One region of the Sphingomonas sp. HMP6 genome, then DNA from elsewhere that is predicted to be linked to it. Evidence: predicted binding sites of a transcription regulator. Region 1 holds the regulator's gene; each other region holds the start of a gene.

What was found. The regulator LexA, encoded in region 1, represses DNA repair genes until DNA is damaged. The targets are predictions, from matches to a motif close to GTTCCNCNCTTGTTCT.
Region 2: a site for LexA is predicted at 5,568-5,583, ahead of HMP06_RS17440 (DUF6771 family protein). Genes of this name have one in related genera too.
Region 3: a site for LexA is predicted at 5,283-5,298, ahead of HMP06_RS04645 (LexA family protein). Genes of this name have one in related genera too.
Region 4: a site for LexA is predicted at 3,144-3,159, ahead of recA (recombinase RecA). Genes of this name have one in related genera too.

What each region holds. Positions count from the first base shown of each region.
Region 1 covers NZ_AP022672.1:352,977-361,046, forward strand. The annotation lists gene gltX (glutamate--tRNA ligase) at 1-605, opposite strand, end outside; gene HMP06_RS01725 (ComEC/Rec2 family competence protein) at 647-2,887, shown strand; gene lexA (transcriptional repressor LexA) at 3,014-3,691, opposite strand; gene HMP06_RS01735 (molybdopterin molybdotransferase MoeA) at 3,763-4,947, opposite strand; gene HMP06_RS01740 (TonB-dependent receptor) at 5,240-7,573, shown strand; gene moaC (cyclic pyranopterin monophosphate synthase MoaC) at 7,749-8,070, opposite strand, start outside.
Region 2 covers NZ_AP022672.1:3,562,042-3,570,111, reverse strand. The annotation lists gene HMP06_RS17475 (hypothetical protein) at 1-139, shown strand, start outside; gene HMP06_RS17470 (DUF3617 family protein) at 186-743, shown strand; gene HMP06_RS17465 (MucR family transcriptional regulator) at 1,575-2,075, shown strand; gene HMP06_RS17460 (HEPN domain-containing protein) at 2,097-2,996, opposite strand; gene HMP06_RS17455 (sigma factor-like helix-turn-helix DNA-binding protein) at 3,061-3,291, opposite strand; gene HMP06_RS17450 (IS110 family transposase) at 3,855-4,697, shown strand; gene HMP06_RS17445 (helix-turn-helix transcriptional regulator) at 5,256-5,477, shown strand; gene HMP06_RS17440 (DUF6771 family protein) at 5,594-5,806, shown strand; gene HMP06_RS17435 (hypothetical protein) at 6,160-6,624, opposite strand; gene HMP06_RS17430 (hypothetical protein) at 6,644-6,955, opposite strand; gene HMP06_RS17425 (hypothetical protein) at 6,974-7,153, opposite strand; one part of gene HMP06_RS17420 (IS3 family transposase) at 7,269-7,521, shown strand; one part of gene HMP06_RS17420 (IS3 family transposase) at 7,521-8,070, shown strand, end outside.
Region 3 covers NZ_AP022672.1:912,163-920,232, reverse strand. The annotation lists gene HMP06_RS04655 (DUF3320 domain-containing protein) at 1-3,195, opposite strand, end outside; gene HMP06_RS04650 (Y-family DNA polymerase) at 3,486-4,754, opposite strand; gene HMP06_RS04645 (LexA family protein) at 4,751-5,203, opposite strand; gene HMP06_RS04640 (SDR family NAD(P)-dependent oxidoreductase) at 5,536-6,378, opposite strand; gene HMP06_RS04635 (ArsR/SmtB family transcription factor) at 6,613-7,317, shown strand; gene HMP06_RS04625 (metallophosphoesterase) at 7,656-8,070, opposite strand, start outside.
Region 4 covers NZ_AP022672.1:1,110,552-1,118,621, reverse strand. The annotation lists gene HMP06_RS05665 (M13 family metallopeptidase) at 1-81, shown strand, start outside; gene HMP06_RS05660 (response regulator) at 302-2,725, shown strand; gene HMP06_RS05655 (response regulator) at 2,763-3,116, shown strand; gene recA (recombinase RecA) at 3,268-4,341, shown strand; gene HMP06_RS05645 (glutathione S-transferase family protein) at 4,652-5,284, shown strand; gene HMP06_RS05640 (dicarboxylate/amino acid:cation symporter) at 5,473-6,801, opposite strand; gene HMP06_RS05635 (M24 family metallopeptidase) at 6,919-8,070, shown strand, end outside.

The sequences.
Region 1 (8,070 bases):
GTCGGCGTGCCATCCGACCGCAGCAGCACGAGATCGTCGAGCTCGGCGTTCTGCACGGTCACGCTGCCCTGGACGCGGTCCTCGATCGTGGTGGCACCGTCGAGCGGGGCCTTCAGGCGGACGACGGACGGCTTGTCGCCACCCTCGGCCGGGTCACGGTCGCGCCACGGGCTGCGGATGCGCAGCGGTTTCTTGGCGGCCTGCGCCTCGGCACGCATCGCGTCGAGTTCTTCGGTCGTGAGGAAGCAGCGATAGGCATGGCCGTGTGCGACCATCGCGTGCGCGACCTCGGCATGGCGCGCGGCGCGGGAGAATTGATAGACTTCGCTGTCGTCCCAATCGAGACCGAGCCAGCGCATTGACGTCAGGATCGCGTCGATCGCGGGCTGAGTCGAGCGCGCGCGATCGGTATCCTCGATCCGCAGCAGGAACTTGCCGCCATTGTGGCGGGCATAGAGCCAGTTGAACAACGCGGTGCGCGCGCCGCCGATGTGCAGAAACCCGGTCGGCGAGGGCGCGAACCGGGTTACGACCTGAGGCTGCTTGGCGGTGGTCGAAGTGGCGCCGACGGCGGAGGCCGCGGCGGGATCAGATATTGCGCTCAACCGCGCATACTCCCAGACTTACATGGATGGCCGGATCAGCCTTGAGCGCCCCTAGCACGCACCTTGCCGCGCTTCAAATCGGCGGGGGCACTTTGCGTGGGTTGGGCGCGCGGCTGGAACAGTGGCTGGAGGCGGAGCGCGATCAGCTTGCCTTGTGGTTGCCGGTCGCGCTGGGCGGCGGGATCGCATTGTGGTTCGTTTTACCTGACGCGCGGAGCTGGCAGATCGCCGGGCTGACGGCGGTTGCAGTGGCGCTAGGCGGGTTGGCGGCGGGGCGATACGGGCGCGCGGCGCGGGTGGTTGCGGTGGGCGCAACGGCAGTCGCGCTTGGGCTCGGCTTGATCTGGTGGCGGGCGGAGCATGTTGCGCAAGGCGTGCTGCATCGGCCGACGATTGCGACGTTCACGGCCCGAGTGGAGCGAATCGAGCCGCTGCCGGCGCGCGATTTGGTGCGGTTGCGGTTGGCGCCGGTGGAAGTGCTTTCGGTGCCCGAGTCTCGCGGGCCGGCGCGGCCGTTGCCAACATTGCCGCCGCGCATTCGGGTTAATCTGGCGAGCGTGGACGTTCCCGAAGGGCTGGCGCTGGGGGCAACGCTCCGGCTGTCGGCGCGGCTGATGCCACCGCCCGAACCCTCTGTGCCCGGTGCCTATAATTACGCGCGGACGGCGTGGTTCGACGGGATCGGCGCGACCGGGCGCGGGTTTGGGCCGGTCAGCGTGGTGGCCGGCGGCGGCGCGCGGGATGCCGGGCTGCGCGTGCGGCTGTCGCGGCATATTCAGGCGAGCGCGGGTGGCGGCGCTGTCGGTGGGAGTGGGGCGGGCGGAATTGCGGCCGCGCTGGCGACGGGCGATCAGGGGGGCATTCCCGCCGAGGATAATGAGGCGATGCGGCGCTCGGGCCTGGCGCATCTGCTGTCGGTCAGCGGGTTGCACATCACCGCGGCGGTGGCGGCGGTGATGCTGCTGGTGACGAGGTTGCTCGCGCTCAGCCCGTGGGTCGCTTTGCGCTGGCGGATCCCGCTGATCGCGGCGGGAGCGGGGGCGCTGGCGGCGATCGGGTACACGTGGCTCACCGGATCGGAGGTGCCGACGATCCGGTCATGCGTCGCAGCACTTTTCGTGCTGGTGGCGCTTGTGCTGGGGCGCGAGGCGCTGACGCTGCGGCTGGTCGCGGCGGGGGCGGTGATCGTGTTGTTGCTATACCCCGAGGCTTTGGCGGGGCCGAGCTTTCAGCTTTCGTTTGCGGCGGTCGCATCGATCATCGCGCTCAACGAACATCCTGTGGTGCGGCGGTGGTTCGCCCCGCGCGAGCAATCGCGGGCGGCGGCGATCGGGCGTGGGATTGTGGCGCTGTTGTTGACGGGAATCGTGGTCGAATTGGCGCTGATCCCGATCTCCTTGTTCCATTTTCACAAGGCCGGGGTGTACGGCGCGGTCGCCAATATCATCGCGATCCCGCTGACAACTTTTGTCACCATGCCGCTGGAGGCGCTGGCGTTGCTGTTCGACACAGTGGGGGCGGGAGCGCCGTTCTGGTGGCTGACGGCGCGCTCGCTCGATCTGCTGCTGTGGATCGCGCGGACGACGGCGGCAATTCCCGGAGCGGTCGCGCCGCTGCCCGCGATGCCGGGCGGGGCCTATGCGTTGATGGTGGCGGGTGGGCTGTGGATCGCTTTGTGGCGGACGCGGTGGCGGCGGCTGGGGCTGATACCGCTGGCGGCAGGGGCGATCTGGGCGCTGGCGACCCCAGCACCCGATCTGCTGGTGACAGGAGACGGGCGGCATCTCGCGATCCGTACCGATGGTGGGGATATTGCGTTGCTGCGCGACCGGGTGGGGGATTACACCGCCGATATGCTGACAGAAAATGGCGGGATAGACGGCCTGCCGATGCTGCTGTCGGACCATCCAGAGGCGCGGTGCAGCCGCGATCTGTGTTTGATGACGCGCCGTGCGGGCGGGCGCGACTGGCGTGTCGTGGCGACACGGAGTGCCTATCTGGTGCCGGTTGCCGAGTTGATCGCGGCGTGCCGGACGGCGGATATCGTGGTCAGCGAGCGGCGATTACCGCGCGGATGCACGCCACGCTGGTTGCGGCTCGACCGGCCGGTACTGGTGCGGACCGGTGGCGTGGCGATCAGCTTCGAGCGGGGCGCGGTGCGGACGGTGCGGCAGTCCGGCGATACGCATCCGTGGATCGCCGCGCCGCTGCCGCCGGAGCGGCTGCGGCGCACTTGGGGCAAGGTGAAAAATGGCGCCCGATCAGGCGGACCGGCCCGCTAACTGCACTGCCAAATTGCCCCGAAGCCCGCTGGACCGCGTTCCGATCATGCCGAACGGGTTCGAGACGGCGGCCTGCTTCAAGCCCGGCGATCGCGTCGATCGCACCGCGCAGCCGACGCCCGCCGTTCAATCGTAACGGCGCAGGATACCGGCGAGCTTGCCCTGCACGCGGACCTGCGCGGGCGCGTAGCGTTGCGGATCGTAAGCGCGGTTGGCGGGGTCGAGCCGGATCATCGCGCCCTCACGACGGAAGAATTTGAGCGTCGCTTCGCTTTCCTCGATCAAGGCCACGACGATCTCGCCGTCGCGGGCGATTTCCTGGCGGCGGATCAGCGCGTAATCGCCGTCCAGAATCCCCGCCTCGACCATCGAATCCCCCGACACTTCGAGCGCGTAATGCTCGCCACTGCCGAGCAGGGCGGCGGGGACGGCGAGCATCGAGGCACCCTCGAACGCTTCGATCGGCACGCCGGCCGCGATGCGGCCGTGCAGCGGGATTTCGATCACGTCGTTGGCGGGTTCGGGCAGATGGCGCACGTTGCTGGGCGCTGCGGCCTCGGCTGCGACCTTGGTCGGTGCCTTGGTCCCGCGTTCGGGCATCTTGAGCACTTCGAGTGCGCGGGCCCGGTTGGGCAGGCGGCGGATGAACTGGCGTTCCTCGAGCGCGCTGATCAGGCGGTGCACGCCAGACTTGGACTTGAGGTCGAGCGCTTCCTTCATTTCCTCGAACGAGGGGGAGACCCCGGTCTCGTCGAGCCGGTCGTTGATGAAGCAGATCAACTCATGCTGCTTGCGGGTAAGCATGTCGCGGCCCTTTCGTCGGAACAGACGACGAACCTATACGGAACGAAAAATCGCGCGTCAAGCCGGGCGGGTTACGCGAGCAGGATGACTTCCACCGAGTCGCCGGGCGCAGCGGCGGGGGCGTGCGGCGCGCGGACGATGAGACAGTCGGCGCGGGCGAGCGTGCGGACCATCGAGGAGTCCTGCCGGTCCGCCGGTGCGACGCGGCCATCGTTCGTCGTGGCGCGCAGATAGTCCTGGCGGTGGTCGTTCGCGGGCAGGGCGACACCGAGGATCGCGTGGCGTGTGCCTGGCAGCGGGGTGGCGGCGGCTGCCAGATGAGCGATCAGCGGGCGAAGGAAGATCGTCGCGGTCACGAAGGCCGACACTGGGTTGCCCGGCAAGCCGAGCACGACGGTGTTGCGCAACCGTCCCGCCAGCATCGGCTTGCCCGGCCGCAGCGCGATTCGCCAGAAATCGAGATTTCCGCCCGCCGCCTGAAGCGCGGGGCGGATCAAATCGTGGTCGCCGACCGAGGCACCGCCGGTGGTGACGAGGATGTCGGCATCGACCTGTGCGAAGGTGTCGACGATCGCGTCGATCCGATCGGGCAGGATGCCGAGATCGATCACCTCGACCGGGAGATCGGCCAGCAAGGCGGCGAGCATGACGCCGTTCGATTCGGGCAGCGCATCGGCGGTGAGGGGGGCACCGGGCGCGACGAGTTCGTCGCCGCTCGCCATGATCGCAACGCGGACCCGTCGGCGCACTGGGAGTGTGCCGTGCCCGGCGATGGCGGCGAGCGCGATCCGCGCCGGGGTGAGCCGCTCGCCCGCGCCGACAAGCGTTTCGCCGGCGCTGAAATCGAGGCCCTTGCGGCGGACATTGCCGCCACGTTTCGGACCTTCGCCTGCCAAGCGGAGCGTCTCGCCATCGCGCGCTGCCTCTTCCTGGACGAGCACACTATCGGCACCCGCGGGCATTGCCGCCCCGGTGAAGATGCGGACGGACTGGTTCGCACCGAGCGTGCCATCGAAGCGACGCCCCGCCGCGCTTTCGCCGATCACCGTCAAAGGACCGGGCAGATCGTCGAAGCGGAGCGCGTAACCGTCCATCGCCGATAGATCGGTCGTCGGTTGCGTTCGCAGCGCCAGCACGTCGGCCGCCGACCAGCGCCCGGATGCTTCGCGCAGCGGCACCGTCTGGACCGCGACGGGGGTGCCGAGCGCAAACAGGCGGGTTTGGGCATCGGTGACGGAGAGGAGGGGTGGGGGCATGGCGTGCCTGTATCGTGCCAGCGGGTGCCGCGTCGAGGGGCGCGCGGTTTCGGAGCGCCGATTCTCGCGGGTTGCTGGCCCCGACGCGAGATGACCAAAAAGCCACAGTCGATGAGAATCCACCGGCCAATTCGCGCTGTCATCATAACGCCTTAAACCGCGCCTAGCGCGCGGTGACCGGCGGCATTTCACTCAGATGAAGGTCGTCCGGCAGAGTGCAGCGCAGGAGCCCGGGAGTGCCCTGCGCGCGCATCTTCATATCAATAGCTCAATCAAAAAGTGGGAAACTCTCATGTCTAAATCGCTCGCCGCCAAGTCCGCACTTCTGTTCGGCACGGCCTTCTCCGCGCTTTGGGCAAGCGCCGCCAGCGCGCAGGACGCGCCCGTCGCGACGCCTGCTGCCGCGACCGCGCAGGCCACCGATAGCGACAGCCTCGGCGACATCGTCGTCACTGCCCAGCGCCGCCGCGAAAATCTGCAGTCGGTGCCGGTCTCGGTCGGCGTGCTGCAAGGCGACGATCTGCGCACCTACACGACGGGCGGCAGCGATACGCTACTCGAACTCGCCAACCGCGTGCCCGGCCTCTACGTCGAATCGACCACCGGCCGCATCTTCCCGCGCTTCTACATCCGCGGTCTCGGCAACGTCGATTTCTACCTCGGCGCATCGCAGCCGGTGTCGATCATCCAGGACGATGTCGTGCTGGAGCATGTCGTGCTCAAATCGAACCCGGTGTTCGACGTGCGCCAGATCGAAGTGCTGCGCGGGCCGCAGGGTACGCTGTTCGGCCGCAACACGACGGCGGGCATCATCAAGTTTGACACGATCCGTCCGAGCAACGCGTTCGAAGGCCGCGCGACGGCATCGTACGGCAGCTACAACACGATCAGCGTCGATGCGGGCGTCGGCGGGCCGATCGTCAAGGACGTGCTCTCGTTCCGCGTTTCGGCGCTGTACCAGCATCGCGACAATTGGATCGACAACACCTTCAACGGCGTCAGCGGTGACGGCACCGTCGGCGGCAAGAACGTGCTCGGCCGCTTCGATGAGAAGGACGTACGCGTCCAATTGATGCTGACCCCGCCGGACACCGGCTTCACCGGCATCCTGTCGGCGCATGCGCGCCATTACAGCGGCACCGCGACGCTGTTCCATCGCGGCGCGATCAAGCTCGGGTCGAACGACGTGAGCGCCGAACCGCGCGATGCCGTCGGCAATGACGAAGCGCTCAACAGCCCGCAGGCGTACAAGACGTACGGCGCATCGTTCAACGCGAAGAACGATTTCGGCGGCGTCACGCTGACCTCGATCACGGCGTATGAGACGACCTCGGGGTCGAGCCGTGGCGACACCGACGGCGGGATCGCGGCCAACTTCCCCGGCGGACGCTTCTACGGCCAGAGCCGTGGTCGCGTGATCGATCTCGATCAGCTGAGCGAGGAAGTCCGCTTGGCGAGCAATGGCAATGGTCGCTTCAAATGGCAGGTCGGCGGGATCTATTTCGAGTCGCGCGACACCACCGAATTCGCGCAGCGCGGCTTTTTCCTGCTCAACAATTCGTTTGGTACGACGCCCAACCCGAACAATTTCGTCGTCCTGCGCAACGTCAACACGTCGTACGCGGGCTTCGGCCAGGCGAGCTACGAGCTTCTGCCGAAGCTGACTCTGACCGGCGGCGTGCGCGTGACCTATGACGAGAAGACGACGCGTCTGGTCACGCCGCCGCGCAATGCTGCTGGCGTGGTGACCTTCCCGGTGACGGCGGCGACCAATGTCCGGCTCGCCGACACGCAGCCGAGTTGGGAGGGGAGCCTGCGCTATGAAGTGAACCCGGACGTCAACGTATTCGCGCGCGTCTCGCGCGGTTTCCGTGGGCCGACGATCCAGGGCCGCAACGCCGTGTTCAGCTCGGCGTTCGTGACGGCGGGTTCGGAGACGATCACGTCGTACGAGGCGGGCTTCAAGTCGAACCTGTTCGGCAACACGCTGCGCTTCAACGCGACGGGGTTCTACTACAAGGTCAAGAACATCCAGTTGAACGGCAACGATGCCAACAACAACGGCCTGTTGTTCAACGCCAATCAGGCGCAGGCTTGGGGTGGTGAAGCCGAACTGACGTGGCGTCCGGTGCGCAACCTGACGCTCGGCCTCGGCGGCAGCGTGCTGCATACGGAAGTGAACGACACGCGCGTCTATACGCCGGTGTGCAAGCTGAACGGCGTGGTCACCTGCACCGTGCTCAACCCGACGATCAATGTCGGTACGGCGACGCTGGCGCAGATCAACGGCAACGCATTGCCCAATGCGCCGAAGTATCAGTTCGACGGCAATGCCCGCTACGACCTGCCGCTCGGCAATGGCGGCAAGCTGTTCCTGGCGGGCGATGCGACGGTGCAGGGCTTCACCAGCTTCGTGCCGTATAAGACGATCGAATACACCTCCGACGGTACGTTCGAGGTTGGTTTGAAGGCGGGTTATGCCGCGCCGGACAACAAGTATGAAATCGCGGTCTATGTTCGCAATCTGACCGACGAGAAAAACCTCAAGGGCGTGCTCGATAACTACAACGCCGCCGTCTTCAACGACCCGCGCATCATCGGCGTGTCGCTGTCGGGAAAGTTCTGATTGATCCAGGATCGACTTGCGGCGCAGGTCGATCCTATTTCCTTCCCCGGCGGAGGCCGGGGCCCAGTTGCGAAACGGTGGAAGGCGAGCGGCAGCGCTCCGTTACCTCTGCCATTCCGACTGGGCCCCGGCCTTCGCCGGGGAAGCGTCGTTTTAGGGAAAGCGCAGGCGCTGCTCAGCGCGCCCAGTCGCCCGATTTGCCGCCGGTTTTGGTGAGCAACTGCACCCCGCCGATCGTCATGCCTTTGTCGATCGCCTTGGCCATGTCGTAGATCGTCAGCAGTGTGACCGAGACGGCGGTGAGTGCTTCCATCTCGACCCCGGTTTTGCCCGCCGTCGCGGCGGTGGCGGTGGCGGTGACGCCGGTTTCGTCCACCGCGAGATCGATCGCCACGCGGGTGAGCGGGAGCGGGTGGCACAAAGGAATCAACTCAGCGGTACGCTTCGCCGCCATGATCCCGGCGACGCGCGCGACAGCGAGCACGTCGCCCTTCAGC
Region 2 (8,070 bases), 430 kb from region 1:
CGCGCAGATTATCGCAAAATCGGGCGACCCAAAGACAAACGGCTTCAAATGCGCTCCGCCGCGCGCTGGGGAAGTGCCGACGCTGGAGCTTTATGGCCGCAAGCACAATTATGTCGGCCACGTCACCTTGCTGCGCTGATGCCAAAATTCGGTTTCCCGTTATCTTGCAAAAGAAAGACGCAGCTATGATCACGCCTTTCCGATTGGCGGCGCTCACCGTCTGCATAGCGGTGCTGCATGGGTGCGGCCCTGCGCAAAAGAGCCTGTCCGCCGCACCCGAGATCTTGCTCAAGCGTCAACCGGGAAGCTGGACGTTCGAGAGCGAAATTCTGGCTTTCGACGCGACCGGGATGTCCGGCGACATCGCCGAAATGGCCAAAGCCGGAAAGGCCGCGGTCGGCACGAAGAATGGCAGCGGGCCGGCGTGCCTCGAAGCAAAAACCGTCTCCGATGACAGTTTCAAAAAGCGATTGCAGGAAGCGATCCAGTTCGGGCCCGAATGGAAGGTGCAGCGTTCCTCGTTCGAGGATGGCAAGGTCGATTTCAAGGCGACGATGCGCAGCGTCGACCAAGGGGATGGCGAAATGACCATCGTCGGCACGATCAGCCCGACGCTCACCGATCTCACCCTGGTGACGACCAGCAACCGTCCAGGCGGGGGAACGGGCAGCCTCAGGACCACGATTCACACGCGCAACGCGCGGGTTGGGGCGTGCACCGCGGGCGAGGATACGCTTGGCTAAAGTTTAGGTGGTATCAGGCGAGCTTCGCCGAGCCAAATCTGGATCGCTTGAACGCCGGGTAGCAGGTCAGCTTCCGAAGGGCTGCTTTCGGGGTCTGCGGGTTGGGGAATCAATAGCAGGATTCGGGCGCATAACTGCCAGCCGCCTCGCCCTGAACGAACGGCCGCTTACCGCCTTCGCTCGCCCAAAAGCCGCCAGTCCGTTCTCCCCCCAAAATGACCTCGTACGCAGACGGTCCGCTCGCCACCCGTCGTACTCATCGAGACAAACGGAACGAATGGCGGCTTCCGGGATATTTGCTCCAGCCGGTGGATGGTCGAGATCGAAGCGCTGAGCAGTCACTGGCGGCGAAGTAGTCCAGCGCGTATTCGGCAACGGTGCCAGCGCCTCGCGCATTGAAAAACCTCACTAATTTCGCTTATTGGCTGGCAGAGGACGCGGGGGGCCAGCCGTATTTTCCTACTAAAAACATCCACATGCACCCAGCCTGCTGGCGGTGCTTTTATCTCGCCCTCTTAATTGCCCCCCGATTTCCAGGAATTTTCGCGTTCGCCAACCGGCCCGACAATGCAATCATCGTCACCGCGTCTGCCCTAGGAACAAGATTAATTCCATGGCTCTGGTGTATCGACCTGGCGGTCGTTGGATGTTGAGGGTGGACCAAAAGCTGACGTTGGCAGGTGAAACGGTACGGGCCGTCGCTTTTAATCGGTACGACATGTTTGCCTGAGTAATCCCAGAACTCGACACGCTCAAAACATCCATTATGGATCATGTGGCGTCGAGGTATACCACGATAAGATGATCGCCCGGCAATGAGCGGAGATTTTAATGTCTGACGAACCCACTTTGAACGCCGTCGAACTCGCGACTGAACTTACGATCGCCTGGCTCGGCAATCAGAACAATCGCGTCTCAGCGGAGGACGTGCCGGCGTTTCTTCGCGCGATGCACGCCACCGTGATCGAACTCTCTGGGCAAGCCTCGGCGCTCATTGAAACTCCAGATGCATCAGGTTCGGAAGGCTACACACCCGCAGTCTCGGCGCGCAAATCGCTAGCCTCGAAAGACCACATCATTTCGATGATCGATGGAAGACCGTACCGGACCTTGCGCCGTCACCTGTCTGGCCACGGGCTGACGCCTGAACAGTATCGCGAGCGCTACAATCTGCGACCCGACTACCCAATGGTGGCCGAAAGCTATTCCGAGCAGCGGCGCGCAATGGCGCTCAAAATCGGCCTCGGCAGCAAGGGGCGCGCGGCGAAAGCTGCGGCAAGCGCGCTAGCGGAAAAGCCGAAGCGCGGCCCACGCACTGCAAAGTCTGGCTAAGGGTGCTGGCGCCGCGTGGCTTCAGTGGCGCGGCGCAAGGCGACGGTCACAAACAGCTTTGACCAGCTGCTGCAGCGCCGCGACCCGCTCGCCGAGCCAGCGCAGTTCGCCGTCGCTGATTTCATAATGTTTCGAGTAGCGGGCGTTCACGTAGGCCTGCCGCAAAAGCTCGAAGCAGCGTCGGCTGAACTTATCGCTGCGGGGCCACGCCTCGATCAACTCAGGCGCGATTTCCTCGGCATGCGAACGAAGGAAATTTAGCTTGTGCGATTTTGGACTGTAGAGGGTCAGCACGAGCAGCGCGCAATGATAGAAGCGCTCGGCGCTCTGATGGAGCACGAATGCGGCCTCGTTTCGGTCGCCCGCTGCGCGCGCCCCCTCCCCCATCCGCAGAAATGCCTCGGCGCTCGGAAACCACTTCTCAAAGTGCTTCTCCGCCTCCGCCCTCGCCTCTTCCGACGGCAAGTCGCGGGACTGCGCGAACGGGAACCCCTCGGCCTCGCACAACGCGATCCCCTGGCTTACGATATCGACGAAGAACGGTCGACCCTTCTCAAGCTGGGCGTTCACGTCGGTCAGCGAATGGACGATGAAGTTGACCGGCGCACTAAGCGCTTTGGTGATGGTCGTATCGCGCATCAGCCGGTCCTCGGCGGCCGACCAATATTCGAATTCGGTCAGGCGCTCGTCATTGACGACGATCAGGATGTCATAATCGGACTGATAGCCGCCAACCGGATCATCGACCCAGTCGCCGCGCGCGAACGAGCCGTAGAGCACGATTTTGAAGATGCGCCGCGCCTTCTTCCAGTCCTTGGTGCCGATCGCGTGCGCGGCCTCGAACTCCTCGCACAATACGCGCGCGACATGGGCAAGCTCGCGCTGCCGAGAGGCGGGAAGATGATCGAGGGACGTGCGCAACATTGCTGCGGAACCTGCGGCATTCGCGGATGCGAAGGCAAGGCCTATCGCGTCCGCGAATGGATCAGTCGGCCTCGCTCGCTTCAACGAGATGGACCAAGGCGCTGGCCATGCGACGCTCCACCTCCGCCACGTCGATCTCCAAGCGCTCGGCGATCTCGCGATAGCCAAGGCTATCCAGCCGATGCAGCAAGAAGACCTCCCGCGTGACGGAATCCATCCGCCACAGCTTTCGCTCCAGCCGGGCCACTTCGGGCCTCACACGAGGGAGCCGACGCCAGAACCTCCACCTCATCTTTCTTCCTCCTTCCTAAAACGCACACGGCCCCGGAAAAGGGGGTGGGCGGCAAGGAGCGAACCGGCAGTCCCGCCGACGGAGGCGGGCCGCACCCGCAGGGCCGCAGCGAAGCGGAGGGCCCGGCGCAGCCGGGTTGCGGCACGCCGCGGCGGGACTAGAGGGTAGCGACGCCCACCCCCTTGGCCGCGGCCGCAACCAGCGCCAGCGCGCGAAGCGCGATGTCAGCTAACCGGATCGGAGATCCGGACTGCGTCAACGATCGTCACCCGCAGGGACGAGACGCGAAGCGGCTCGGCGCCGCACAGCGGCGTAGAGCGTGGCCGTGCGAAGCACGGGTCGCCATCGGAACGAATATTTGGGGCGCATCCCGAGTGGATTGCTTCGTGAAAATCGAGAGGCTCAAGTGATTGCACGGCACCGCATCTATGGGGCGGCTCACCGCTTTGCGAATTCAGACTCGGTGCAAATTAGACATTATCCATTCGTCGGCGGACCCCGAAACCTCGTTGCAGGCGCTCCGCGACCTGGCACCCAAATTAGGGCCGCCGACGCAAACATAAATGAGGTGCGCGATGACCTCGAAGTTTTGGGTTGGACTCGATGTCGGCGAAGTTAGCACAGCAGTGTGCGTGCTAGATCATACCGGGCTGCCCGTACTTGAATGTCCGTCGGGATCGACAGCTGACGACATCGCTAAATCCCTCGCCATGTTTCCACTCACCAACATTGCGGCGGTCGCGTTGGAGACAGGCGCCTCGCCGACGCTGCCCCCTCGCCTCGCCAAGTTGGGCTTTCCCGTCTCCGTTTTTGACTCGCGTAAAACGAGCAAAGTGCTCGCGGTTCGATGTCATAAGACGGACATCAACGACGCGCGCGGCATAGCGGAGATCGCACGGTTAGGGGGTGTACCCCGTTTGGCCGTACACGTTCGCGGACAGGAGGCTCAGCAAATTAGAACCGAGCTTGCCCTTCGACACCGCCTAGTCTGGCTGCTCGCCGCAAACCGGAACTGCCTTCGTGCGATGTTGCGCAACTATGGCAGCACCATCAAGCAGCTAGGCGTTGGCCTCGCTATGGGTACCAAAGTTGAGGCTGAGATTAAGGCCTTGGGGCAAACCGGCATGTCTGAGGCGGCGCGCACGCTACGTCCCCTGATTGAGCTGTGCGCACAGTTGCACCTGAGCATCCGACAGGCGGACAAGGATCTGAAAAGACGGGCCGAGGGTAACCCCATCACTAGCCGCTTCCTCAAAATTCCCGGTGTTGGCCCGATCTGTGCGCTGTCATTCTATTCGGCGATCGACGAACCCTCGCGCTTCCACCGGCCTGCGGACGTTGGCCCCTATCTGGGCATGGTGCCAACATTGAAACAGTCCGGGAAGGTTCTTCGCATCCAGTATTAGCCGGGCGGGTGATCGGCTTACGAGGACGCATCTGGTGATTTCCGCTGGCGTAATGTTGTCGCGGGCCGCTCAACGCTGTGCGCTGAGTGACTGGGGCAGCGAGTTGGCGAAGCGGGCAGGCTACGGGCGAGCCCGGATGGCGGTAGGCCGAAAATTAGCGATAGTCATGCTGACGATGTGGCAGACTAATAGTGAGTTCGAGCCATATCCCGTCAGACGTTAGCGTTCCGCCAAGCGGCGGTGGGCTTCGACTCCGAACAAGAAATCGTAGCCAGACTACGTCCCCTTACTGGAGCGAAGCCCGAAAAATTGGTACTATGTCGTCAGTCCGCCGGGTGGTCGGTTCGAATGTCCAAGGGTTAGCCCCAAAGGTTCCGACGCGTTTTCCCAAGACGTTCTCAACACCCGGCGAGCCGTTTGAACCTCGCCGGACGTGGTCTGGCGCAATACAGGTAACATTCCGACTACTCCACAGCTTGTTTCTTTATCCTTTAGTTGGATCGAAGGCCTTTGGCCTTGCTCCCTTTGATGGCTTGCCCGAGCCTCATCTGCCAGCGAATGCAGGAGCGAGCCATGTCGGACTTTGTTGACAGAATTCTCCGACTACCGACCGTACTCGATCGTACGGGCCTCAGCCGATCGACATTGTACCGGAAAATCAAGGATGGAAGCTTTCCCAAGCAGATCGCGATCAGCACGCGCTGTGCGGGATGGCGCGAGTCGGCTGTAACAGCGTGGCTTCGAAACCCGATTCACTACACCTGCCCGGACGAAACCTGATTTCGCTAACGGCCCGCCGATCACATGCCGTTCTCAAGGGCCGAGCTCCGACGCCATATGCGACGCGGCGCCGAACATATCTTGCCATTCGTTCCGCATATGTTCCACACGCCGATATGGCACAGCATCTCTCCGATTCGCCCAACGATCTCGAAAACCTGGCGCGCGAGGGCCTGATGCTCAGTCCGGGATGGGCGCGTGTCGGCCTCACCTTTGGCGACGAACGCTTGCGCGAACAGGCGTTGAACGAACTTGCGGCGAGCATCGCGAAGCGCATCGCCAACCCACCCGTCGAAGCCGATCCCGACCAGTTGCCGCTTGCGCTGTAATGGCATGGGCGCGACCATACGGCTGCTCAAGCTAGGGAATTTCATTCACCAGAATGCCAATGTGCAGCTGACTGCCGCGCGTGCGACCACCGGGGCGTGGTGTTAGCGCAACGCGCGCAGCGCTGGTTTTGCTGCCACGGCCGGAACGATCACGTCGATGTCATGAGCCGACACTTCCGCTGCAACGTCGGCCACGGACGGCCGGAGCGGATCCGCGCGGTACACCCCCTTACGACCCCTGACCTTTCCCGAATGGACGGCGCTCGAACGCGCCTGGGGGAATTGGTAAAGCACCTGCGCAACGGTTAGACCTTCCTCAATTTCGAGCGAGCAAGACTGCGCAATGAAAGCGGCTAACGGACCTTCCACTCGTAAGAATACGTGCCGCACAAGCCGGGACTGTCTTTGTCTTCTGGCTTTGTCGCGGAAGACCACACCGCCATGTTGACCGCACCGCCAACGCCATTCTGATAGCTCTGCCAGAGCACTACAAACCGTGCCTTCACCCCGGCCCCGCAAAGAGTGTTGCGATGTCTGAGCACGCCCGGATCGCTCGATAGCTCATAGATGCTCGCAGTGCTCTTTTCACCAGACTCATCCCACATGCGCCAAACCTTGCCGACAAGGCGCGCCGCCACGACTTTATTATCAAAAGTGATCGTTTTTGGACGGACGCGAACCGGTCCAGTGATGGCCTGTGCCGTGCGGCCGAGCGGAACCAGTGGATACGGGTCTTGCCACGCGTAATGTTCAAGAGCCGACTGAGATAGGGCAATCGACGGCACGGTTGCCGCGAGCAAGGCATTCAATATCTTCACTTTTCGATCTCCCAATGCCCTAGCGGTTTTGCCCGAACGCGCCCCGCGCCGATCCACCATTGGGTGTGTTTTGCATCTGCACCACTTGCTCAGCGCCACCGAGAAACAGTTCAACATTTAGGGGATGGGCGTGAACCTCCCGATAGAACTCTGAATCGAGTTCGCATTCGGCATCGAGCGCTTCGCTAATGCCGTTGATCCTTTCCGACGCGATAGGATCGACAATTTCGATGACGCGAAGGATTTGGGCTTTCGCCCGCGCGATCAGCGGTCGGTCAATGATTTGCCGCCGCGAAACTACGCCAACCCTTACTCCCGCGCCGATCTCCATTATCGCAAGCTCACGCACCTAATTGCCGACGTATGAACCTCCCGTCCCGTAGTGAGCGACCGCCGCATCTCGAAGGTCGCAAAGCTCTTGGTGAACTACCAACTCTTCCGGGGTGAGGCTGGCGCGCGGGTCGTATTGCTGGCGCTCGTCGGATGATGTTTTTGCAGCACGGGCGTAAAGCAGGATGATGAAGTTCATAAGCGCCGCCTCGCTTGACTCGCGAAAATCGGCGGGTTGATCCATCTTGTGACGTGACCCCCGTTTTTTCCTCCAGTTGGAGCTAGAGTCCGACCCCGGAAGAAGGGACGGACAGATGAAGCGGAAGCAGTTTTCGGAAGAGCAGATCATCGGCATCCTGAAAGAGGCCGAGGCTGGCGCGGTGGTGACGGATCTGTGCCGGCGCTACGGGATGTCCAGCGCGACCTATTATGCGTGGAAGGCCAAGTTCGGCGGTCTGGAGGTGTCCGATGCGAAGCGGTTGCGGGCGCTCGAGGAGGAGAACGCCCGTCTCAAGCGGTTGCTGGCGGACACGATGCTCGACAACGCGGGTCTGAAGGACCTGCTATCAAAAAAATGGTAACGCCTGCCGCGAAGCGGGAAGCGGTCGCGCATCTCCAGACGGCGCTGGGGATGAGCGAGCGGCGGGCGTGTGCTGTCGTCGGGGCGGATCGCAAAAGCATGCGGTATCGCTCGTGCCGGGCGGATGATGGCGACCTGCGGTCGCGTCTGCGCGAGTTGGCGCAGCAGCGCCGGCGGTTCGGCTATCGGCGGCTGCATATCCTGCTGCGGCGCGACGGCATGACGATCAACCGCAAGAAGACCCAGCGGCTCTACCGCGAGGAAGGTCTGACGGTGCGACGCCGAAAGGGCCGCAAGCGCGCCGTCGGTGCGCGGGCACCGGCACCCGTGTTGGCGCTGCCCAACCAGCGCTGGAGCCTGGACTTCGTCCACGACCAGATGGCCACGGGGCGGCGGTTCCGCATCCTCAACATCGTCGACGACGTGACGCGCGAGTGTTTGCGAGCGGTGCTCGACACGTCGATCTCGGGCAAGCGGGTGGTGCGCGAGCTGGGTGATCTGATCGCCGAGCGCGGTGCGCCCAGGATGATCGTCAG
Region 3 (8,070 bases), 560 kb from region 1:
CCATTGCCGCAGATGGGCATTCAGGACGGACAGTTCGACCATGTCGAACCGTGATACGTCGAGAGCTGCCGGAAGATCGAGCCGGAGCTGCTCGGCGACCGTGTCAAGGTCTCGGGCAATTGCCGCTGCGTCCGCCGCGAGCCGATCCGCCGACGCTGCAAGCGCCGCACGGTCGGCGATCCGGCTGGCAAGCAGACGGATGTCGCCGTTCCCGATCAGCCAATCGGCCGCCGCCCTTAAGGCCTCCCAATCCGTCCGTGCCCCCTGCCAGGCACCGCCGAATGCGCCGTGCCCCAGATCTGCCCGCTCATCGAGGATCGCGTTCCGCTGCTGCTGCTCGATGAGATCCGCCAAGCGTCGACGCCGGATCTCAAGATCCGCTGCGACATCTGCGAAGGCGACCGTGGTCGCCGTGTCGGCCGCGTGGACCCGCGCCACAACCGCCATCAGAGAGGAGATGTCGGCTCGGTCCGGCGAAAGCGCCTCGCCGAACGCCACCGTCCGCGTATCACCCAGCGCCGCCCACAGATCGGCGGCCAGTAGCGCCGCCTGACCAAGCTGATCGGAGGTCCGCTCGGCTCGCGTTCCGACCTCCACGCGGTCAGGCCGGTTGGCGGCGATCATGCGGGGTTCGGGGCCCAGGGCGTGCAGCGACCGCATCCATGCCACTACGGTCGTCAACGGAGCGCTGGCCGAACGGACGCCACGCCACGTCGCTCCGAACGCCGCGCGGGCGAACACCTCCTCGTTCTCGATGCTCAACTTCGCCGCCTGTCCCCTAGCCAGAGCGTCCAGGAGCATCAGGGTGCCATCAAGCGTGGACGCGGGAGAGGTGAGAATGGACCGCACGAGCCTGTTCGCGCGCCGCCATTCACCGCTCAGAATGCGCAGGAATCCCGTGCCGTGCGACGCGAGCGTCGCGCGAGCCGGAGCAAGGTCCATCGACCAGGCGCCATCGGTCAAATTGCCCGAGACCGCACTGAGCGCCTGCTCATAAGCCGCCACCGCTTCAGCGACGTCGGAGGCCCGCTCGACGCCGCCCTCCCATACGTCTGCAGCAAAGGCGGCAGCGTCGCCTTCCGGAGCGACGGCAACGCGCTCGGCGATCGAGGCGAGCCGTCGGACCCCTTCGATGGAAGTAGGGGCATCCCGACCCATCGCCCGCGAAAGGCCGCCCGCCTCGGCCATGAGGCGTGGCAATAAGGACGACAACGTTGCGACGCGCACGAAATCCTCGGGCGCGAAGCCTGCGGGCAGCTCTGCCAATGCGGCCGCCGCCTCGATGAGATCAGCCCCCCAACCGGCATCGGCGACCACAGACGTGAGGGCGTCTGCAAGGTCAGCGTGCCGCTGTCCGACGGCGAGCAACGCAACGATCGCGGCGCTAGCGTCCGCCCAGGTCGCACTCGACATGGCGGCGGCATCGATCGCCGGCGCGCCTGCGATGCGCGACGCGAGCGCGGCTAGATCGCCGATGCCATCGATCGAGCGCACGGGCGGACGCTCGAGCTCGGACGCGATCGCCGCCTGCGCTTCGTCAAACGCCGAAACCTTCTCGATGATCGCAGAGAGCCGGTCCTGAAGGCGCTCAACCTCGGTCGGAAGAATCGAAGAAAGGCCGACCCCGCGCCATGGGTGATCGGCAGGGCGGCCGACGACCCTGATACGTTCGGCGAGGTCGCTGACCACCGCGTGCCGCTCAGCGAAATCATCCCCTGTCCAAGTCTCGGGCGATACGAGCGCCAGATCCCCCGGCCGCTCGCCATCGAGCTTCAGCCGCGTGAGCTGGCCGATCACCTGATAAGGGGTCAGCCCGGACGCGGGATGCGTGTCGTGCATGCGTCGCGCATGATCGTTGAGGCGATCGCGAGCCTCCGTCAACCGGACGTGCAGGCTCCCGGGATCCTGACGTCTTGGCGCGCCTAGCTCCCAGGTCCGTCGCAGTTCCTCCAGCACCGCCTTCTTGTTCGCCTTGTTGCTATGCAACTCCAGGCAGGCGTCCCCAACACCGGTCGCGTCGAGGCGGCGCTTCACGACCTCTAGGGCCGCCATCTTCTCGGCGACGAAGAGAACGGTCTTTCCGTCGGCGACCGCCGAGGCGATGATGTTGGCGATCGTCTGGCTCTTGCCCGTGCCTGGCGGGCCCTGGATGACCATGTCGCGCCCGCGCCGGACCTCGTGCACCACCAGCGCCTGCGAGCTGTCGCTGTCCACGATATGGAGCATGTCGGACGGCGAGATGAAGGGGTCGATGTTGGCATCTTCGGGGATCATGCCCTCGCTGCCACCGAAACCGTCCGAAAGGAGTCCGCGCACGAGCGCCCGGTCGGTGATCTTCCCCCCGTTCGGCCAGGTTTGCGGGTCGAGATCCCGATACATCAGGAACTTGGCGAAGGAGAAGAACCCGAGCACGATGACGTCGGGCTGGACCTCCCAACCAGGCTTCGCGGAGACGGCTTCCGCCACCTCGCCGAAGTAGACTGCGGGATCGAACCCGTCGCTAGCCTCGAACGCGGGCAGTCGAATGCCGTGCACCCTGTCGAGGAACGCCTCCAGCGACAGATTGGAGGCGTAGTCCTCCTGGCGCATGCGCAGCTTGAACTTCTCGCCCGCGTTCCCGCGCTCGAGCTGCACAGGGACCAGAACGAGAGGTGCGAAGCGAACGTTCGCCGCATTGCCGGGATCGATCCACTTCAAGGCGCCGATCGCGAGGTACAGGATGTTGACGCCCTGCTCCTCCTCGAGCGTGCGCGCGTCGAAGTAGAGTTCAAGCAGGCGCTTCTGCAGCCCCTTCGGCGTTAGCCGGGTCTGCAGCCTAGTGTCGGAATGACGTGAGAAGACGCCCCGGTCGTCCGCGACGTCGTCCTCGGGCTGCGCGAGGTCGGCGATCTCGTCGGCGTCCTCCGCGGTTTCCTGATCCTCAGCCGCGTCGCCGGACGCCGCCGCCTTTCCGGCGAGGAAGGTCAAGGGCTTGGCCTCCTGGACCAGGATACGGAACACCTCACGCCCTACCTCGTCGACGATCTCGACGGCCTTTGCCCCCTTGGACGAGCGCGGCATGTTGAGCAGGCGGTTGCGCGCCGACAGGTCGAGCAGTTCGGTGCGCGCACGGTCCAGCTTCTCGTCGATGGGAAGGTCGCTCTGGAAGACGGAAACCGGCGCGTCTCCGTCCTCGATAATCGGGCTGCTTGCCAACGTTCCAATCCCCCTAGATTCGGTATCGCCAAATAGGCGACAAAGCGGACGCCAAGTCCAGCCATCCATAACCAGACCAACCACTCTTCTTGTTGTTATCCATGGATCAATCGGACGTAGCTAACGTTATCGTTTAGTCACTAGCAAGCCTACATATGCCGATCAGCGGCCGTTTCGCCACTCATCCTCCTCCGAATGGCGACCTCGATCGGCGCGGCTTGCGCGCAATTTGCCGGGCTAGGCCGGCGCTCAGGGAAGCGAGCGTCGTCGCGTCGCGCAGCCGACACACCTCAGGCTCTGACGCGGGGCACGTCCGCGAGATCCGTCGTCCAGGCCGGCGACCGCATTTCAGACCGCACCCGCCATTCCCGGCTGAAACCCCGGGACGCTGTCACCGCCGTCCAGCTTCCAAACCGGCCGTTGATTTCGTCGAGCGCAGACATCAGCCGATCCCGCCTACCCATGTCCGCTTCGAACAGCGTCCGAGGTCGCTTATCCTGGGGCAGCAGATCGTCGAGCATGATCCCCGCCTTCGTGTAGGCGTAACCGTCGCGCCATGCCTTGGTGGCACCGCGCCGGGCTGCCGCGATCAATTCCAGGCTGTCGTTCGTCATCGGATGTAGCGTCATCATCCGCGATCCGCCATATTGGGGTCGGTCGGGCCTATGACGGTTCGTGTGGAAGAACGTCGTCAATCGGGCGGCGACGAGCCCGTGGGCCCGCAGCTTCTCACCAGCCCGGAGGGCGTATTGGGACAGCGCGCCCATCATCTGCTCGAAGTCCGTAACCGGCGTCCCGAACGACCGCGTCACCGCCATGCCCTTGCGACGTGGTTCGACGGCCTCGACGGCATTAGACGGGACCCCGCGAAGTTCCGCCACCAAACGCTCGAGGACGACGGTTCCCATACCTCGCGCCTGCTTCATCGGCATGTCTCGAAGGGCAGCGGCGGTATGGATCCCCAGATCGGCGAGCTTGCGCCCGGTAGCTCCGCCAATCCCCCAAACGTCGCCGACCGCGAACGTATGCATCACACCCTGGCGCGTGCCCTCGTCGCGCAGGTCGGCGACACCGCCGAAGCGCGGATCCTTCTTGGCGGCAGCGTTCGCCAGCTTCGCCAGGGTCTTGGTGTGGGCGATCCCGACGCACGTCGGGATCGTCGTCCACAGCTGGACCTGCGCCCGCATCGCATGCGCATGCGCGACGAGATCCCGCCGCTCGAACCCAGCCAGATCGATGAACGTCTCGTCGATCGAGTAAATCTCGAAATCGCGTGCGAAGGGCTCGCATGCCGCGATCACCCGCCGCTGCATGTCGCCATAAAGTGCGTAGTTGGAGGAGCGGACCTTGATCCCGTGTTCGCGCACTTTGTCGCGCAGGTGATGAATGGGATCCCCCATCTTGATCCCGAGCGCCTTGGCCTCGGCCGATCGCGCTATGGCGCAACCATCGTTGTTCGATAGAACGATGACCGGCACTCCAACGAGGCTGGGATCGAACGCGCGCTCGCAGCTGACGTAGTAATTGTTGCAGTCGATCAGCGCGATCGGGGCGGTCATGCCACTTTGCGCGCGACGCCGACGACGACGCCCCAGATCTCGACATACTCGTCGACCAGAATTTCCGGAAATCCATCTGCTTCCGGCACCAGCCAATGCCGCCCATCGACCCAGCGCAGCCGCTTCAGGGTGCGGTCGCCGTGCACCAGCGCGACGACGATCGCGCCAGCCTTCGGCTTCCTGGCCCGGTTCACGACTATCAGGTCGCCGTCGTTGATCCCCGCCCCAGCCATGGACCGCCCATCGACACGCATGATGTAGCTGGCGGCCGGGTGCTCCACGAGCCAAGCGCCGAGGTCGATGGGGTCCTGCATGTCGTCCTGCGCCGGCGACGGGAAACCGGCAGGCGTGTCGCACAGGAAGAATGGAACCTCCTGCGGCACGAGATCGAATGGAATCTCGTGCAGTCTCAGCGCCGAATCCGCCCGCAGACTCTGATCATTCCGCATCGCCGTCCTTCTCGCCCCCCCTCGAATCACCGTGCCCGGCGGATAGCTTGTAGCTAGGCCCAACCGTCGGCCGACCGCAAGAACATTACAGGAACGTTGTGGCGGATTCGCGCGGACGTCGCGCACGCATCAATCGACGGGGATCACATGTCCGCCTTGGACGTCGACGGTCCTCGGGCGCTGATCGTGGTAAGGCGACGAGACCGAGGTGACCGCTGACGTTGGCGTCCAACAGCGCCAGGTCTTCCAAGGCGCGCCCCCGTTTTGAGCCACTCGGTAGCCGCGCCCGTCGACCTCCGCATCTGCGACTCGCGGAGCAGCGATCGCATTGGTCACGCCTCCATGAACTTTGCGAACGGCTCTCGGTAGTCAGGATGCCAGCGTGAAAGCGCAGGCCGGTTCGCGACGATGTCGTCCATCGACCAGCGCATACGCTTCTCATCCGTTGCGCGATCGACATCGTTGTCCGGGCACAGGATGTAGAAGTCTCCTCGCGCGACGCTCTCGAGCATGAAGTCCGCGACCTGCTTAGCGGTCCACGCTCCGTCCGGTTTCTCGGTCCGGTTCGTCATGCCCGTGAAGGTGAAGCCAGGAATCAGAAGATGCGCCGAGACGCGCCCGCCGGTAGCGTCGCAAAGTTCGTGGGCGAGAGACTCCGAGTAGCTTCGCACCCCTGCCTTGGAGAGGTTGTATGCGGCGTTGCCCGGTGGATTGGTGATCCCCTGCTTGGATCCCGTATTGATCACGATCGCAGGCGCGTCGCCGGCCAGCATGGCGGGAATGAAGGCCTGGACGCCGTGCAGAACGCCCATCAGATTGATCCCGAGCAAGCCCTCCCAATCCGAGCCGTTCTCCCATGTCTTCCCGGGATTTCCGCCGATGGCCGCATTGTTGACCAAGACCGAGACATCGCCCCAAGCCGCGAAGACCCGGTCCCGCAACCGCTCGACTGCCGCGAACGACGCGACATCGGTTGGAACGATCAGAACCTCGCCTAGCGAGGACAGCTCACGAGCAGCCTTGTCGAGTTTGTCCGTATCCACGTCCGCTATCGCGACTCTCATGCCAAGACCGAGAAGCCGGGACGCGACCGCACAACCGATGCCGCTCGCGGCGCCAGTCACCACGGCGACGGCTTTCGGGGCGAAAGCGGGATGACAAAGGTTTCCATCCATCGGCTTGGCATCCTGTCCGGTTCTTCAGGTAAACGAAAGCGGCTGCGCGCGGCGGTCGCGTCCGCGCAGAAGCGTCTATCGCGGCTGTTCCTCATCTCATAGTGCACCCGTTCACTTTGCGGGGCGGCGGACATCGGCGGATCGGTCGGGCGCGCGACCAGTGACGGCAGTCAGCATGCGGCGGCGCAACGATCATCAAGCAGGAGAGACGATGAAGACCGGGAGATCGAAAAAATGCCTGACGTCACCAAGATTCTGACCGCGATGGGTCAGGGGACTCGCCTCGACGTGCTGATCACCCTGTCGGTGGCGCCCAATACCACCCGGACATCGGGAGAGCTCGCCCGCTCCCTCAACGTGCCGCTGAACAGCATGTCGACCCACCTCGCAGTCCTGCTGAACGCGGGGCTAGTCGAGGCGAAGCGGTCGGGACGCAACATCCTATATCGGCTGAATGCGACGGGCATCGATGCCGTCCTCGATGGGCTTGCGGAGCGCCTCGGAACGACAAGGCGAAAATCGGAAGCCCTCCATTCTGGAGAGGTCCATTTCTCGATCGCTGCACCCCCAGAAGCTACCGGACCCGACTTGGATAACAGCCAATCGTCGTCACCCGCCCTCTACTGCGCCACCACCAAAACAGGTCGCTTTCAAGCGGTTGGGGATTATGGCCTCAACAGTCGCAAGTGGGCGGTCGGCGCGGACGTCCGCGTGACGGCGGTCTCGATCTATGGACGGCGCGGGAATCAAGAGCGGCCCGAGCAGGTAGATACCGAAATAGCGCATACGACGTGGCTAACCCATTTACACGCCGCCGCTGAACGACGGTGGATGAGCATGAGTCCGCCATGCCTCGAGGAAAGCAGGGAATCCTTGCGCGCGATATGTTCGCTGTTGACGGTGGAGGTGTCGAAGGGGTGCTCCACAGCGCCCGCGTGATGAGGGCCGAGGATCAGACCGTGAGGTTGGCCAACGTCGCGTCGTCGAGCGTGCCGCACAACCCGGGAACCTCGGCGAGCTGCCGCAGGCTGTCGAACCGCCCCCCGCTCTTCACGATAGCGGACGATCTCGAAGACTTGCCCGCGCAGGCCCTCGGCCGCATCGAGCTCCGCCTGCCCCGCTTCATTAACGTTAAACATCGCAATCCCTCTCAGTTCGGCGATCCGACAATAGGCTCGGCCTACCTCAGTCCGAACGCCCGGTGCCGCAATCGGAGCCATGGGACGCGCCGCAAATCCGGATGTGAAAACGTCTGAACTTCAAGTCCGGCGATGCGGCTACGCCGAACGTAACGTCACGCGGGTCATTTCCGACGGTCGACCAAGACGCAGGGCGAATCCCGGCCACAACCCCGTTCCGTTGCTGACATAGAGCGTCATCCCGTCGACGTCGTAAAGTCCGGATACGAACCCGCCATTGCCGTTCGCGACAAGCCGGTCGAGACCCACGACCATGCCTCCATGGGTATGGCCCGAAAGCTGAAGCGCGACACCGTGTGCGGAGGCCGCTTTTGCACGTCGTGGCTGATGGTCGAGCAGGATGACAGGAGCGTCGGCCGGCGCGCCCGTCAACGCCGCTGCCAGATCCGGTCCCGGCTGCCCGTGTCCGGGTGCGGAAAGATCGGTCACGCCGGCAAGAACGATCCGAGCACGTCCGCGCGTCACTATCGTGTGCGCGTTCGGCAGCATGCGC
Region 4 (8,070 bases), 760 kb from region 1:
GATAATTGGTACAAGGCGTTCGGGGTCAAGCCGGGTGACAAGATGTATCTCGCGCCGGCGGATCGGGTGAAGGTTTGGTAAGGCCGCCGTCCAAGATTTAGCGAAGCTAAATCGCGGATCGACGGCGGCCCGGCCGGCGCCGCCCCAGCGGCGTCCGACGCCTCGGCTTTGCCGAGGCGATCCGTTCTCCTCCCCTCCGCCGGGGAGGGAGAAACGCCCGGCAGCACTTACCGTGACAAACCCCCGTCGTTCCGCCGCTTAGCTCTTGACGCTCCCGGCCGTTGCCCCAAAGCATGACGCAATGGCCACGCTCCCCGCGACCCCGCAGTCCACCGCCTTTCGTAGCGCCGCGCTGATCGCGATCGGCTGTGGCGTGGCGGCCGCGCTCGTCATTCTCGGGCTGATCGGGAGTTTGTCCATCGCCGCCGCCTTCCTGGCTGCTGCACTCCTGGTGACGGGTGGGCTGCTCGCATTCCGGCGCCTGTTCCCGCCCACGGCCGCCACCGCGCTTGAGCCCGACTGGAGCGTGGCGCGGGCTCTCGCCGAAAGCAGTCCCGATGCGATCGCCGTGACCGATCGGGCCGGTCGGCTGGTCTGTGCCAACGATCGCTATGAAGCGGTGTTTGGCGGCTTCCCGACCCCGCCCGGCCTGCCATTCGACGCAACCGGGGTCGAGCGGCTGGGCAATGCCGGGCGCGCCGCCTGGCGTGACGGTGGCGCGGCGATCGATCGGCTGCTGATCAATGGCACCAACCTCTCGGCGCAGGTCTCACGCGCCGGGGAGGACGAGAATCTGCTCGTCTGGCGCTTCCATGCAGCGCAGGGGCTTGATCTGGCGCAGACGATGGAAAATTTGATCGCGGGCGCCACCGGCGACCGGCTCGGCAGCGCAGGAATCATGGCCGCCCTGATCAAGCCCGACGGCCGGATTCGCGCCGCCAATCGCGTCTTGCGCGCTCGCGCGATGGGGCATGAGGAAGGCGCGATCATCGGCCGCGACTTCGCGCAATTTCTCATCACCGATGCGCACGGCATGGCGCGTTTCGAACGCGAGGGGCTGACGCAAAACCCCCTGCGCGTGCTACAAATCCCGTTCCTCGATGGCGAGGATGCGCCGATGCTCGTCGCCTTGATCGACGAGGAGGAGAACGGCCACCCCGCAATCGGCGAGAGCGCGAGCGCGCACATCAAGAGCCTGGTGTCGCTGATGCCGTTCGGGATCGCGTTGATCGGCGGCGACGGGCGGTTCCTGCAGATGAACGATGCGTTCGCGCGCGCCGCTGCGGTCGATCCGCAAAGTCCGCCAATCTATCCGGGTGACCTGGTGGTGCGGGAAGACAAGGGCGTGGTGGCCGACGCGATCCGCAGATTCGCTGGCGGCGCGACGCATTCGACCGATCTCGCGGTGCGACTGAAAGACCATCCCGACGAACCCGTTGCGCTGTCGATCGCCGGTGCGCGCGGCCTGGGCAGTTCCGCGGTGTTGCTCAGCCTGAAGGACAATAGCGAGGAAACCCGACTCAAACGCGAAGTAGCGCAAGCGACCAAGATGCAGGCGGTCGGACAGCTTGCCGGCGGCGTGGCGCATGATTTCAACAATATCCTGACCGCGATCATCGGGCATTGCGATTTGATGCTGATGCGCCATTCGCCTGGCGACAGTGATTATGACGACATCCAGCAGATTCGCGCCAATTCTAACCGCGCAGCCAGCCTGACCCGGCAACTTCTCGCCTTCTCGCGCCAGCAGACGCTGCGCCCGCAAGTGCTGCAATTGCCCGACGTCATCTCTGAAGTGTCGAATCTGCTCAAGCGGCTGCTGGGGGAAACGGTGACTTTGACCGTCAAGCACGGCCGCAACCTGTCTCCGGTGCGTGCCGATCCGGGGCAGCTCGAACAGGTGGTCGTCAATCTCGCGGTCAATGCGCGCGACGCGATGATGTCCAAAGATCCACGCGGTACCGGGACGCTCGCAATCCAGACCTATGCCGTTACCGCGAGCGAGGTGCGCAAGCTCGGATCGGACATTCTGCCCGCCGCCGATTATGTCGTGCTCGAAGTGGCCGATACCGGCGGCGGCATCCCGCCCGATATCCTGCCCAAGATTTTCGAACCCTTCTTTACCACCAAGGAAGTCGGAAAGGGTACGGGCCTCGGTCTCTCCACCGTTTACGGCATCGTCAAGCAATCGGGCGGTTGGATCTTCGCCGAGAACGTCAAGGGCGGGTCGAAGGGCGGGGCAGGCGCCGTGTTTAAAATCTACTTGCCGGTCCACACTGCCGGGGCGCTGGCCGAACCGACGCCCGCCCGTGTCGTGCCAAAGGAGAAGCCGGTCGATCTGTGGGGCACCGGCACGATCCTGTTGGTCGAGGACGAGGACATGGTCCGCGCGGTCGCCGAGCGGGCGCTGACGCGGCAGGGCTATACCGTGCTGACCGCCGAGCATGGCGAGGCAGCCCTTGAGCTTCTCGCGGCCAGCGCACGCCCCGATCTGCTCATCTCCGACGTGATGATGCCCCTGATGGACGGCCCGACGATGGTCCGCCACGCCCGCGCGCGCTATCCCGACCTGCCGATCCTGTTCATGTCCGGCTATGCCGAGGAGACGATCCGCAAATCGATCGATCTCGAGAATGTCGAATTCCTCGCAAAGCCCTTTTCGGTGCAGGAGCTTGCCGAAGCGACGCGGGCGGTGTTGGCGCGGGCGGGTGCGGTTGCGAAATGATATGGCGCAGGCCGCGGGCGGCGGCTAAGGCGTTGGAATGGGCGCACCGCACACTATTCTGATCGTCGAAGACGAACCTTTGATTGCGATGATGATCGAGGATTTTCTGGAGGTGCTTAACAAGGCACTGGCCGGGTCGGTCGATACCGTCGACGCGGCGCTGGCGCTGATCGCCGCGGGTGGGATCGATGCCGCGATCCTCGATGTGAATCTGCGTGGTGGCGAGAAAAGCTTTCCGATCGCCGATGCACTGGCGGCCAAAGGCATTCCGTTTGTGTTCGCGACTGGCGGATCGCACGATACCGTGGCCGAAGCCTATCGCGACCGCCCCACGCTCCCAAAGCCGTTCACGATGGACGGCGTAGCGAAGGCTCTCGACGCGCTGGGCTGAGGCCGCTGTTTCCCGGAAAATACTTTCGTTCCTCTCTTGTTCTTTCGGAACAAACGCGATACACACTCCAACACGCATTGAACGCGGCGGGCGTTCGGGCTAGCGATGGAGGCTCCCAGTGGCGGTATCTTTGAAGGTCATCGACAGCAAAATGGCAGCATCCACGGACAAGGCCGCCGAAAAGGCCAAGGACGAACGGGCGAAGGCGCTCGAGGCCGCTCTGGCTCAGATCGACCGCGCATTCGGCAAGGGCTCGGCAATGAAGTTGGGCTCGAAGCAGACGATGCAGGTCGAGGTGATCTCGACCGGCTCGCTCGGGCTCGACATCGCACTCGGGGTGGGCGGTTTGCCACGCGGGCGTGTGATTGAAATTTACGGGCCGGAATCCTCGGGTAAGACGACCCTCGCTCTGCATGTGATCGCTGAGGCGCAAAAGACCGGCGGCACCGCTGCCTTCGTCGATGCCGAACACGCGCTTGATCCGGTTTACGCCAAGAAGCTCGGCGTCAACATCGACGAACTGATCGTGTCGCAGCCCGACACCGGCGAGCAGGCGCTCGAGATCGTCGATACGCTGGTACGCTCGAACGCGATCGATGTGCTGGTGGTCGATTCGGTCGCGGCGCTGGTCCCGCGCGCGGAAATCGAGGGCGAGATGGGCGACAGCCACGTCGGCCTGCAAGCACGCCTTATGTCGCAATCCTTGCGCAAGCTGACCGGCTCGATCAGCCGTTCGCGCTGCATGGTGATCTTCATCAACCAGCTCCGCATGAAGATCGGCGTGATGTATGGCAACCCGGAGACGACGACGGGCGGCAATGCGCTGAAATTCTATGCTTCGGTGCGCCTCGACATCCGGCGCACCGGACAGATCAAGGATCGCGACGAGATCATCGGCAACACGACGCGCGTCAAGGTCGTCAAGAACAAGGTCGCGCCGCCGTTCAAGCAAGTCGAATTCGACATCATGTATGGTCAGGGCGTCTCCAAGATCGGTGAAATCCTCGATCTCGGCGTCAAGGCCGGGCTCGTCGAGAAATCGGGTGCATGGTTTTCCTATGACAGCGTCCGTATTGGCCAAGGCCGCGAGAATTCGAAGACGTTCCTGAAAGAGCATCCCGAAATGTCGGATCGGCTGGAAGCGGCGATCCGGTCGCGGACCGACAAGGTAGCCGAGGAAATGATGGCCGGCCCCGAGCCGGACGAGGGCGACGAAGAGTTGTGAGTTTCGCGTTGGCGCTGCCCCTGATCGGCAGCGTGGCGTGCGGAGCGGCGGGCGTGCACGCCGCCGGTCCAGCCAAGACGGCCCGCGGAACCGCGCCGCCGTCGCAGAAACCGGGAAGGCCCGTCGGCAACGGCGGGCCTTTCATATTGGGGGTGTTCAAGCGTGTCAGGCCAGGCGGACCGGACGCAAGCGCGCGGATGCTCCGCGCCGTCGCGGTGGCCGATCTTCTCGGAGCCGCCACCGCGCGGCCTTGGGCGTTGGTGCGCAGGCTGCTAGAACAGGTCGATTAGTGCGAAATCCGGAGACCGCCATGACGCTCATCGTCCATCATCTCGAAAATTCCCGGTCACAACGGATCCTGTGGATGCTCGAGGAGCTCGGGCTTCCCTATGACATCAAGCGCTACGAGCGCGACAAAGACACGATGCTGGCGCCGCCCGAGCTCAAACACATTCATCCGCTCGGTAAATCGCCGATTCTCCAGGATACCGACGCGGCACAGACGATCGTCGAAACCGGCGCGATCATCGACTATCTGGTCGAACTCGCCGACGGAAAGTTGGGGCCACCGGCCCACCGCGGCGACACGCTGCGCTATCGTCAGTTCCTCCACTATGCCGAGGGATCGATGATGCCGCCCTTGCTGGTATTGCTGGTGGTCAATCGTATTCCGTTGCTCGGCAAGACCGCGGCCAAGCGCATCCACCCGATGATCGACGTGCACCTCGATTATGTCGAGTCCGAGCTGTCGAGCCGACCCTATTTCGCGGGGGACGAACTGAGCGGCGCCGACATCATGATGAGTTTCCCGCTCGAAGCTGCGCGCAGTCGCGCCGGGCTCGATGGATCGCGCCCGGCGACGATTGCGTGGCTCGACAAGATTCATGCGCGCCCGGCCTATCAGGCGGCGCTCGCCAAGGGCGGGCCGTACGCTTACGCTTGAGTGGCGGCGTTCGGGCCGGGAAAAAGAAACGGGTTCACGCGAAGGCGCGACGAGAAGGGCAGAGCGCGAAGCAGAAGGATTCCGACGCCGCGGAAAATCGTCTGACCAGAGGTTGAGGGCGCTGTCGCGCGACTTCTAACTTCGCGCCCTTTTCTTCTCTTCGCGCCTTCGCGTGAACCTCTTCTTCTTCAAACCGCGCCGTGTGGCGACTTTGAAGAATGCGGCGCGTGCGGCGGCTCGATCTCGGGCTCCTGCGGATCGGCCAAGCTCCCCTCCCATTTCGCCACAACCGCGGTCGCTACCGCATTGCCGACGACGTTGGTGCCCGATCGACCCATGTCGAGGAACTGGTCGACCGGCAGGATCAGCAAAAGTCCCGCCTCGGGAATGCCGAACTGCCCCATCACCGCCGCAATCACGACGAGCGAGGCGCGCGGCACGCCGGCGATCCCTTTGGACGTTACCATCAGAACGAGCAGCATCACGATCTGCGTGCCCAGCGGCAGGTCCACGCCGTATACGCGCGCCAGGAAGAGCGTCGCGAAGGTCATGTACATCATCGACCCGTCGAGATTGAACGAATAGCCAAGCGGCAGCACGAAGCTGGCGATCCGGCGCGGCACGCCGAAGCGCACCAGCGCCTCCAACGTGCGCGGATAAGCGGCTTCCGACGATGCGGTCGAGAAGGCGAGCAGGATCGGTTCTCGGATATAACGCGCGAGGCTGAAGGCACGCGGCCCGATGAATACGAACGCCGCGCCAAATAGCAGCAGCCACAACACCGCCAGCCCGAGATAGAAGCTCCCGACGAACAGCCCGAGCGTCCAGATGATGCCGAGGCCGTTAACCGTGATCGTGGCGGTGATCGCGGCGAACACCGCCAGCGGTGCCAAACGCATCACATAATCGGTGATCTGCAGCATCATCGCGGCCAGCGCCTCGGCCCCGCGCACGATTGGCGCACCCTTCTCGCCAATCGCAGTCAGCGCGACACCGGCGAAGACCGAGAACAACACGATCTGGATGATCTCATTGGTCGCCATCGCATCGACCACCGAGGCGGGCACGATGTGCGTGACGAAATTGGTAAGGTTGAATGCCTTTTCATCCAAGCCGACGCTCGCATCGGGCGGCGGCAGTTTGAAGCCAAAGCCGCTGCCCGGCGCGACCGCATCGATCACGAATTCAATGCCGTGGAACAGCAGCAAACCGAGGCTCAGCGAGATCAACGATGCGCTGACAAACCACGCCATCGTCCGTCCGCCGATCCGGCCCAGCGCGTTGATGTCGCCCATATGCGCGATGCCGACGACCAGCGTCGAAAACACCAGCGGCGCGATGATCATCTTGATCAGCCGCAGGAAAATCGTCGTGACGATCGAGAAACCGGCGCCGATCTCCTTCAACCGCGCGGTCGCCGCCGGGCTGCCATCGGCGATGTTTGTGTTGATCGCCCAGCCAATGATCAGCCCGAGCACCAGCCCGATCAGGATATAGGTCGTCAGTCGCTTCGCCACGTATCGGCCCCCGGTGTTATGGTCACGGCCATCAACGGGAGAATGGCGCGGGGGTCAAGCGATGCGCGGCGGGATTGACGCGTTGCGGGCGCCGCATCGTGCTGGCACAGTGCCGCGATGAAGCTGACCCGTCGCGCGTTTGCCGCTGCCACCGCCGCCATGCCGGCCCTTTCCGCGACCAGTGTGCTCCGCGCCGCTGCGCCCGATCTCGCCGGGCTTCGGCCGATCACCGGTGCTGCCGCGCCGATCGGCGAGTCGGAACGCCGCGCGCGAATCGCACGCGCGCAATCGGCGATGCGCGCCCACGGCATCGGTGCGGTGTTGATCGAATCGGGGTCGAGCCTGGTCTATTTCACCGGTGTCGAATGGCACCGCAGCGAAAGGCTGACCGCCGCCATCCTTCCGGTCGAGGGTGATCCGTGCATCGTCACGCCGTTTTTCGAGGAACCCTCGGTCCGCCAGACGCTCGGCATCACCGCCGATGTGCGGGTGTGGCAGGAGGATGAAGACCCGCTGAAACTGGTCGCTGGCTTCCTCGGTGAACGCGAGCTCACCGCCCGGCCGATCGGGATCGAGGAAACCGTGCGCTATTTCGCGGTCGACGGTCTTGCGCGGGCACTGCCGGGGGCAAAGATCGTCAGCGCCAATCCGGTCGTCCGCGGGGTGCGGATGCGCAAGACCGCGCCCGAGATCGCGTTGATGCAAGCTGCGACCGACGTGACGATCGCCGCCTATCGCTGGACTTGGCCGCGCGTCGAAAAGGGCATGAAGCCCGCCGATGTCTCCGCCCTGATGAACGCCGCCACCCGTCAGCTCGGCGGCGATCCCGAATTCGCGCTTGTCCTGATCGGCGCAGCGGCGGCCTATCCGCACGGCAGCCGCGATGCGCAAATCGTCGCCGACGGCCAGATCGTACTGATGGATTGCGGGTGCACCGTGCAGGGCTATCAATCCGACGTCTCGCGCACCTTTGTGTTCGGGTCGGCCAGCAAGGAACAACGCCAGGTGTGGGACCATGTCCGCACCGGCCAGGCCAAGGCCTTCGCCGCTGCGCAGATCGGCACGCCTGCGGGCGCGGTCGACGATGCGGTGCGCAGGTTTTACCAAATGCTCGGCTATGGCCCGCGCTACCAGCTGCCCGGCCTGTCGCACCGCACCGGCCACGGCATCGGCCTCGACGGACACGAACCGGTCAACCTCGTCCATGGCGAGACGACGCCGCTCGCTGAGGGCATGTGTTTCTCCGACGAGCCCGGCCTGTACTTGCCT